3 regions of the Cytobacillus pseudoceanisediminis genome follow, and region 1 is predicted to be linked to each of the others. Evidence: riboswitches for the same ligand, from Rfam matches in the RefSeq annotation. Region 1 holds a riboswitch; each other region holds the start of a gene.
The links. A riboswitch is a leader RNA that binds a small molecule or an ion and turns the genes downstream of it on or off. The one in region 1 is predicted to bind cyclic di-GMP.

Region 2: linked by a shared signal. The riboswitch ahead of M5V91_RS20810 (hypothetical protein) and the one ahead of M5V91_RS23925 (methyl-accepting chemotaxis protein) in region 1 are both predicted to bind cyclic di-GMP.
Region 3: linked by a shared signal. The riboswitch ahead of M5V91_RS24815 (hypothetical protein) and the one ahead of M5V91_RS23925 (methyl-accepting chemotaxis protein) in region 1 are both predicted to bind cyclic di-GMP.

What each region holds. Positions count from the first base shown of each region.
Region 1 is NZ_CP097349.1:4,445,380-4,448,656, forward strand. Features, by position in the region: gene M5V91_RS23920 (alpha/beta hydrolase) at 1-1,197, opposite strand, end outside; cyclic di-GMP riboswitch class II at 1,343-1,426, shown strand; gene M5V91_RS23925 (methyl-accepting chemotaxis protein) at 1,487-2,416, shown strand; gene M5V91_RS23930 (hypothetical protein) at 2,527-2,931, shown strand; gene M5V91_RS23935 (YwqG family protein) at 2,952-3,277, shown strand, end outside.
Region 2 is NZ_CP097349.1:3,862,215-3,865,491, reverse strand. Features, by position in the region: gene M5V91_RS20820 (IS1182 family transposase) at 1-46, opposite strand, end outside; gene M5V91_RS20815 (DUF4317 domain-containing protein) at 170-1,354, opposite strand; cyclic di-GMP riboswitch class I at 1,759-1,845, shown strand; gene M5V91_RS20810 (hypothetical protein) at 1,960-2,328, shown strand; gene M5V91_RS20805 (hypothetical protein) at 2,384-3,094, shown strand; gene M5V91_RS20800 (hypothetical protein) at 3,146-3,277, shown strand, end outside.
Region 3 is NZ_CP097349.1:4,637,450-4,640,726, forward strand. Features, by position in the region: partial or broken gene M5V91_RS24805 (ATP-dependent helicase ComFA) at 1-1,255, shown strand, start outside; partial or broken gene M5V91_RS30725 (double zinc ribbon domain-containing protein) at 1,263-1,442, shown strand; gene M5V91_RS30730 (ComF family protein) at 1,617-1,949, shown strand; cyclic di-GMP riboswitch class I at 2,023-2,109, shown strand; gene M5V91_RS24815 (hypothetical protein) at 2,159-2,398, shown strand; gene M5V91_RS24820 (EAL domain-containing protein) at 2,389-3,277, shown strand, end outside.

The sequences.
Region 1 (3,277 bases):
TCCAGTATTGGCCACTTCCTTAATATTTTCTTTCACTTCTTTTGGACGGGTCACATATTTATAATCTTCAAAGACAGAATCAAAGGATCGGTCTCTCACGCCATTAACAAAGTTCAGGTAATTGCTCCAATGGGTACGGCCTGGGGCTTCCGGATCGAAATGGTCCCGATAGATATTCAGCGAGACAAACCAGTATACCTGATCATGATAGGCCCATAGTTTTTCCGATCCTTTGGGCAATCCAGCTTTGTATAGCTCTTTAATCGCTTTCTGCTTTATTTTGCCGCTTCCAAACAAAGCTTCCTCCGCATGATTCACTACGGTGGTCAGAGAACTGATTAAATTTGGCTTTTCTTCCGTCCATAACACGCCTTCCCAATCAACTCCTCCATCAAAAAGACGCGGTTCGCCAGTCTTCTCTGGATGGTCATTTTCAAGGGCATAGCGCACGACGTATCCGCCATTGGAAATTCCCATCGCATATGTAGGAATTTTATGCACTGCCGATACTAAATCGCTCGCCGGGTCAGTAGAATCTGCCGGATCGATCAGACCATCGGAATAATGGCTGACTAAGTATCGCTGTGCGGCTTTCGTAACCTGCCGGAACCGCTGGTGCCATTCTGCTACGCTATCATCCTCAGCGGCTAAGGCATTCTTTACTTTTGCAAATGGATCAGCTGAATCAGCGTCACCCTGGGTGCCTTTATCAATCGCTGCAAAAGCATATCCTTTTTCCAGGACATAGTCGCTGAAAAGCAGGTCGGTTGATGTTTCATTTCTTGTAGCCGGGATTCCCGAAACAACCAGCCGGCCATTCCAGTGATCCGGAACCCTTATGACAAACTGGGCATCTTCAAAAATACCATTTACCTGTGTTCCCGTTACAGAAGAAGGCTTATACATTTGATGCCATCCGGTTCCTTCCTCGGCATTTCCCCAGAGATAAGGAGCAAGACCGATGTTTCCGTAAAGGGTCGCCTGCTGATATTGGAGGGGATTCTTGGTGGTCAGCCAGTTGTTGTTCACACCATCAAAGTATTGTTCCGTTACTGTATGCGCACCAGGTATTATGGCCTGGTTTTCCGCAGCAGTTTGCTCGGCAAAACTTCTTTCCGGAAAAAGTGAAAAGCTTAAAGCAGATGCCAGTGATAACGCAATTAGCTTATTTTTCAGATAAATCAATCCCTTCTGCATAATCTCTTACAGTTCTATTCTACTTTTACTAATTATGGGAATCATGGGTCTTAGTAATTAATTATTTGAATTTTCAGTATAAATGAAAGCAGAGCATTGAGAATTGTGATGACTGACCGATGCTAGTACTATAGCCTTACATGCGGGACAAGTTGGAAGCAATGGGAATTCAAGTAGATATGGGCGCTTTAATGAATTCGAGCTAGTAGCGCAACCGGCCAGCACTTACATGGGACCAGTCCCCTTGTAGGGATATGTTCTGACAACCTTTTTTGAAAAGAGGAAGAGCATGCTTACAACTTATAAGCCTAGTCATTTTAAAAGCACACAGGTTCTTGAAAAAGAAGCTGTTTTGGCTGCAATTGAAAATTCTCTGGCTATGATTGAATTTGATAGTAACGGGAAAGTGCTGTGGGCAAATGAGAATTTTGCCCGCACTGTCAAATATCGTGCAGAAGAAATGCCAAATATGATGCATAAGCAATTTTGCACCCCTGAATTTGCCGCCAGCAGGGAATATCAGGAGCTTTGGAGAAATCTGCGCAATGGCAAAAGCTTTCAGGAAAAAATTCAGCGTGTGAACAAGCAAGGAGATCTTATCTGGCTCGAAGCGACTTACACACCGGTATTTGGGAATGATGGCAGTGTAGAAAGTGTTGTAAAGGTTGCTACGGATATTACAGAAAGGGAAACGAATACAGCGCAGGTAGCATTCCAGCTTCAGGCAATGTCAGAAGCCCTTAGTGAAAAAGCAAAAGCTGGAATTGAAAGAAGCAAAGAGGCAGCTCAGGCAATAGCCAAGCTCGTTTATGAGTCCAAAGGGAACCTGGAAATTCTCCATTCTCTCAAATCACAGACACAATCCATCGGCAGCATCGTAAAAACAATCCGTGAAATCGCGGCCCAAACGAACCTCCTGGCATTAAATGCAGCTATTGAAGCAGCACGTGCCGGCGAACATGGCAGAGGCTTCAACGTCGTTGCCGGAGAAGTGCGAAAGCTCGCAAACCGGGTGCAGGACTCCATCCAGGAAGTCAGTGCCCACATCAAAGGAATATCAGATGAAATCAACAAAATTAGTGACGCAACTCTGCAATCACAGTCAGGCATAAGTGAAAACCAGGTTCATAATGAACATGCTGTATCTGCTTTTAAAGATATCGGGGAAGCTGCAAGAAAGCTGGATGAACAGGCGAAGGGTTTTAAGAGTATTTTATAGGAAAATGTGGGCTGCTTTATAGCAGCTCTTTTTTCTGCAGATAGGAAGAATGGATGAGGCTGGCGAATTTACATATATTCTGTTTATTTTTGATGAGAGAAGATGTTTTTATGAAATATTTCCACAGGACATTCACTTCAGAGTTAAAGGGGAAGATTCATAGAATTGAAAAGGAACTAAAAGAACAAATTGAAAAGCTTCTAAGAGAGAATAAAGCGGCTTTTTCAAAGAAAGGCCTGAAACTCGAGGCTGAATTTAATCAGGAGGGCAGAGATGTTTTCCAGCCTGGATACAGTTCCTCCATTTCACTGGGGATTTCTGATAAAAGAGGGGATCTCATAGATGTAAAAATCATTAAAATTTGGGAATGCGAATACTTTTTTCTTGGAATGCCGGTATCGAAAAAAATCCCTGGAAGCAAGTTGTTTGGGGAGCTTCTGGATGAATCTTCACAAGAAATAACAACGGAGTTAGAACAATGGATAGCTGAATTTTGGGATGAACTTACCAATTAAGAGAAACAGGAGGAAAAAGTATGGGAAATCAATCTTTAAAGCTGCCTAAGGAATTTGAAAAACATCGGAGCGAATTAGAAAAAACAGTTAAATCGTTTGTCTGCATACATGCAGAAAGAGGGGAGACCACACTTTATGAAAGCAAGTTCGGAGGAAAGCCCTACCTTCCAAAAACGAGCGAACATCCAAAGGATGAGCAGGGAAATTATATGAATCTATTTGCGCAAATCAATTTCGAAGAAGTTCCTCACATTGAGCCTATGCCTGAGAGCGGAATTCTTCAATTCTATCTCTCGCCGGCTGATGATATGTACGGACTTGATTTTGATAACCCGGCTGATCAAAA
Region 2 (3,277 bases), 580 kb from region 1:
CCATTTCAATTTGATCCCGTTGAATTGGATTATGTTTTGAAAGCATTTAAATCACCTCAAGCATTGTATTACTTCTATTTTAAAATAAAAAAGACTGCAGACAAGCACGATTTTCATCGAGTTTGTCGACAGTCTGAAGGAATTCCTATTCGGGAATTCCTTTTTTTATTTATTCTTTGTCCGAACCCCCGCCAAAAGTTTCGGGAATCATCGTGAAGCCTTCAATCACAGTATCTTCTTCCACTTCGATCATCAGATAGCGCTTGCCGTCAAAATGGACTTGTTTTACATATCGAAGATCTTGCGGGCAGATGGATATGTTGGCTGCCTTCGTGCTGATTTTTATTGATTTTGAATTAAATTTGGGCAGGACGCTGGTTGCCTTTATTTCATATTTGTCATCATCGATGATTTTTTGATAAGCGGATTGGACCTTTTCTGAATTAATATCTTCGAGACCACTCACTTTTAAAACGCGTTCTACGTCTTTGGAATCCAGCTTCGGCGGTTCATCCTCTTCGTTTTCCACGATCATACGGTTAATCTCTTCATATACGTTGGAAAGGGTTGCTGTGCTTAGCTGATCTCCTGTTACGTCTTTAATAATTTCCTCAAAAACGATTTTATCATCCTGCGCCGTCATCGTTTCTTCCCCGTTTAAAACGTCCACTATGAACTGGTAGTCGGGCTCATGTACCTTGCCTGCTGAATACAAGACGTGATTGACATCAGCTGCATGATCGGTAAAGCAAGGAAATAGAAACCCTGAAATGGGAGCCTTGAGGTTGATAATCGGATCAACGGTAAAATGATATTTAAATTCCTTTTCTACATAGTCAAAAAGCAATTCTTTCTTCGGTTCTTGAGTGTTATTTATGCTGCAGAGAATAAAGGGATGAGAATAAACGGCATCCCGTTCACTTTCCTCGGCTTCTGCGTTGCGGCGTTTCATTGGCTTAAGATACTCCCCGCGAATGAATGTAACGACAATATCCTTTTCATATTGCCGGATTCCCAGCATTTTGCCGACTATCTGAAGCATTTGATCCATCCAGCCTTCAGCATCACTGCTTAGCAATCCCTGATGCAGGATGAGTTGACTGCTGTTTTCGGCATCCCTCTGAAACTTTAATTCAAAGAGCTTTTCATCCAATTGGCCGCCAAGCAGCTTTTTGAAGTTATCCATAAATAGCTCCTGCTGATCCTGGTCCAGCATTTCAAAGGGCTGGCTTTCATAATGATAAATCTCACTTGATTCCTTCATAATATAGACATTAAAAATATCTGAGATCTTTAGTAAGTCATTATTTAATTTAAATTGTTTCCGAATCTGTGCGATGTCTTTTTTGTTCACAGTTAAATCCACTCCTAAGCTGCCCAATATGCATATTTACTAGAATAACAAAATACATCAGCTCTATAAATTATTTCTTTTATTTTCGCTTTTTTGAAAAGGGATACGTTAATTAAATTTGGCTGGAGATTTGAGAAGCATGAAGTTGATTTTTACCGGCCGAATTTGCGCTGGCGAGGTGAATGTAGAATGCTGATATTTTGTTAACATAAAGGTATTTAATTGAGGCCTCTCATAAGTTGACTAAACTTATGGGAAGCCTTTTTTATTTCTTTAACATGGGGACATACTCTTCCAGATAAAATTGGATGCAGAAATAAAAATTACAAGTATCGACAAAAAATGGCAAGTTCTTTATAATAGTATAGTAAAATATAATCGTGAAATTAGTCCTATATTCAATAAAATTGAAAAGGCAAACTTATCGAAAGGTAAGGACGCAAAGCTACGAGTCTAAAATCCTCCAGGGTAATGACAGTCGGGTTGCCAAGGATAATAAAGAACGTTTATTTGGCTATCCCTGTCTATTTGGGGATAGTCTTTTTTTTGGACACCTTTTAAATAGCTGCAAAAATGATGGAGAATACAGGCAAAGGAGATCAGCGATGATAGTTGTAGATAAGAAAAAATACAAAATGGCCATTAATGAGGCCGCAAAGGAAGTTCATGTACAGGTTCATGGGTTAATGAGAGAGGAGGATGCGGAAGGTTATATGATAGATTTACAGGATACGATTAGTAAGGTATCAAGGCAAAGTTATACATTTGTTGTAGACGGGACCCATCAAACACCTGTCCCATCAAAGGTGGTTCCACAGCTTGAACAGACAATGCAATTTTATTCTTCATTGGGATTTAAGGATATTCTTGTAGTAAAACCGTCATCTAAAATTGCGCAGGTGCAAATCAGGAATGCACTTGAGAGAATTGAGTTCTCAGGTACGTTTGTTGATAAAGTGCCTCATGGCATCTAATGTTCGTGACAATGATTAGGGGATCATTATTTTACATTTGAAAGGGAGTAAAGAAGTGCAAACAACACTAGAGCTATATACATACGAAATTATAAAGAAGGATCAGCCAGAATTAATTGTGAAAGCAGCTGATTGTCTGGCTCGAACATTCATAGGAGTGGAGGTTGCAGGGAAATGGGTTCAGGAGCCAATGGTAGGACAATTGAATATAGGCTATGAGGATTTCTATCAATTTACCAAGGATTATTTAGACTCTACGATTGAACAGGGATATTGCGCAGTTGCAAAGGATGCTAATCATAAAGTTGTCGGTGTACTTGCGGGAGATACAAATGCACCTGAGATAATCGGAGAAGACATATTTGAAGGTTCTTTTTATGATATGAATGTAATTCTCCGTGTTTTGGAAGATGTAGATAAACGTTTTATGGAAGATTATAAAAAACAGAATGGACATGAAATCAAGGATGGAGAACTATTACACCTTTTCATGTTAGGCGTAATAGCTGAACATAATCGTCATGAAATTATTCAGCAGCTAGGAAATAGATTAATCGCAAAAGCATCATCCCAAGGATTAAAGGCTGTTTTAGGTGAAGCAACCAACCCTAAATCAATACGGGTCATGGAAAAATATCATAATATGAAAAAATATAAAGATACTGAAGGAAATTATATTGTCCATAAATATCAGGATAATAATAAGCTGAGTGGTATTCCTGCAAATGTAGCAGATGGAACATATATCCTAATAAAAGAGCTTTAAATTACATATAAAGTCTAATTTAATTAAATAGATGTTAGGGGATTTATTATAATGGAAGCGATTATGCTAGGCATCAATATTATTTTAATGGGAGTATCGGTGTTTTTTGCCTATCGATACTTTTCATTAAAACACCATCTCCATATTCATAAGGAAATAATAAATGGAATGGAAGAATTATCA
Region 3 (3,277 bases), 190 kb from region 1:
TAATTAAGACCAAAAGCAAGATAGTTTGTGCCAGGTGCGGCAATAAAGATCGTTCACTGTTTGCAAGTTTTCCCTGTGCCCGATGCGGTGAGAAAGAATGTACCTACTGCCGGAAATGTATCATGATGGGACGGGTCAGTGAGTGCACTCCTCTGATTGGATGGTGCGGACCTGAGCACGTTCGGGAGCTAGCTGAACATCCCCTGATATGGGCAGGCAACCTTTCACCCGGGCAACAAATTGCCTCTGACCAGGTAAAGCAGGCTGTAATCGAAAGCAAGGAATTCCTCGTCTGGGCTGTCTGCGGAGCAGGAAAAACAGAAGTTCTATTTGAAGGAATCAATGCTGCCCTTGCCTCTGGAAAAAGAATCTGCATTGCTACTCCGAGAACAGATGTTGTACTTGAGCTTGGTCCGCGGCTAAAAGCAGTTTTCCCCGGTATTCAGGTGGCTGTCCTTTACGGCGGCAGTGAAGGCCGCCACCTTCAAGCTCCTTTGACCATCGCCACCACCCATCAGCTCCTCCGCTATTATAAAGCTTTTGACACCGTAATCCTTGATGAAGTGGATGCCTTTCCTTATACGGCAGACGAAACCCTGCAGTATGCCGTCCGCCAATCCCGGAAAGAAACCTCCTCTATGATCTATTTAACTGCCACCCCCAGTCAAAAATGGCAAAATGAATGCCGCAGCGGAAAAAGAAACTTTGTCACTATCCCGGCTAGATATCATCGTCATCCATTGCCTATACCGGCTTTCAAATGGTGCGGAAATTGGGAGAAATCACTAAAAAAAGACAAACTCCCGTCTGCAGTTACCCAATGGATCAAGAAGAGGCACGACAACCGGAAGCAGTTCCTGCTCTTCCTTCCAAAAATCGATAAAATGGAAAAAGTCCTCACCATCCTTCGTAAAACCTATCCTAAAATCCAAGCTGTCCACGCGGAAGACCCCGATCGAAAAGACAAAGTCCAAATGATGCGCAATAAAGAGATCCCCATGTTACTCACAACGACCATCCTGGAAAGAGGGGTTACCTTCCCTAATATTGATGTAGCAGTATTTGGAGCAGAAGACCGTATTTTTACCGAAAGCGCTCTTGTTCAAATTGCCGGCCGTGTTGGAAGAAGCTCTGAATACCCGAAAGGAGAAATCACCTTTTTCACTACGGCAAAACCGAAAGCATGGTCAATGCGCAAAAACAAATACTCAAAATGAACACTGAAGCCAAAAAGAAAGGACTGATCGACCATTAACTGCTTAATATGCCATGAAGAAATCCTTTCAGCTGTCAGCTGGACAACTCTCTGGTCGCGGCCAAAAGAAAATCATTTATGCCAATGCTGCACCGATAAACTCCCATTTATCAATGGCGATACTTGCAGTAAATGCAGCCGGCCCTTCAGTAACTTAGATCCTCAATTTCGAAAAGGGAACCTTTGCGCAGATTGTCTAAGGTGGAACGGGGATCCAGAATGGTCAGGGCAGCTTCTGAAAAACAATTCCCTTTTTATATACGATGACTTTCTGAAAGAAACTATAGCCCGCTATAAGTTCCGGGGCGACTATATTTTGTCGAGAGCTTTTTCTCCTATCATTAGGGAAAAGCTGAGTAGCGTGGAATTCGACTATCTCGTCCCAATCCCTCTAAGTCCCCAAAGGATTTATGAACGAGGCTTCAATCAGTCTGCAGCACTCATCCATGAGGCAGGCTTTACCGTGACGGAACCGCTGCAGCGAATTCACTCAGAAAAGCAATCTAAGAAATCGCGAATGGACCGAATTCATTCGCACCAGGTCTTCCAGCTGCAAAATCTCAATATCAAGAATAAAAAAATTATCCTAATTGACGATATCTATACTACCGGCTCAACTCTATATCATGCAGCGAAAGTTCTTAAAGCAGGGGGTGCTGCTTCAGTCTGCTCGGTTACATTAGCAAGAGGATAATGGATGGAATTAATTACAAGTTGATGTTTTTGATCTGGATAGTTATTAGGAAAATAATCCTATGTTAAAATATTCTAATCCAGGGCAAATTTTACGAAAGTAAAAGACGCAAAGCTGCGGGCCTAAAGCAGGTTTCTGCCATGGCAGCCGGGCTGCACAGAAGAAGAACTATTTTCGTTTGCCTTTTTTATTGGAAAGGATGTTTTGAAGTGGACGAAATAAACTCACAGGATGGTGAAAACACCACTAAAGATACTGCTGAATATAACAGTCAGCAATTGGAATTGACGAAAATAAAAAATAACCTGAACCAGGCTCAGAAGATCGCAAATATTGGGAGCCTGGAGTACGATATTGAAAACGATAGAGGGTTTTGGTCAGATCAGCTGTTCCGGATATTTGGGCTAAAGCCTCAAAAAGGTTTTTTCCGGACTACAAAATGTATTTGAGTTATCTGCATCCAGACGACCGGCCGGCTTTTGAAAATCAGTTTACTCGACTGTTAGAGGAAAAGGACAGTGTGGATCTGATATGCCGGATCATTAGGCAGGATGGAGAGGAACGGTATATTCATCATCGTGCGGACTATTTTGCAGGAGAAAGCGGATCACCGAAAATCGTTGCAACGATTCAGGATATAACTGAAAAAAGGCGCATGGAAGAGAAGCTCTATGAAAACGAGCGGAAAATAGGACAAATCTATGAAAATCTTGATGTTGGCATTTATTCCGCCGATTTAATAGAAAGAAAGGTATTTCATTTCTCAAGGGGAGTGGAAGGCATTTTCGGGTACACAGCCAGTGAGCTGATTGACAATTTCGATTTATGGGACGAAGTGATCCATCCAGACGACCTGCAAAGTCTGGAAGCCAATCGGGTAAATCTTATTCATGGGAAGAGCGTTCGCTGCCAATATCGTATCTTCCATAAATCCGGTGAGCTTAGATGGGTGAATGATCATAGTATCCCCTATTTAGATGAAAGGGGCGAACTTATCCGGGTTGATGGCTTTGTAACAGATATAACAGAACAAAAATGGCTTGAAAAGAGAATGAGGCGTATGGCATTTTATGATCATTTGACCGATCTGCCGAACCGCCGGTACTTTGATCAGAAGCTGCAGAGCCTTATTGAAGACGATGAACAACAGAATTTCGCTGTCTTGTTCTTTGATCTGGAACGGTTAAAGCAGATTAATGATACCTTTGGACATTCCTCAGGAGATGAACTTCTTAGGCTTGTTTCACATAGAATTAAGGAGAAGCTAAATTCAGTCTGTTTTTCAGCAAGAATTTCCGGTGATCAATTTGCAGTTATAATGGAATATA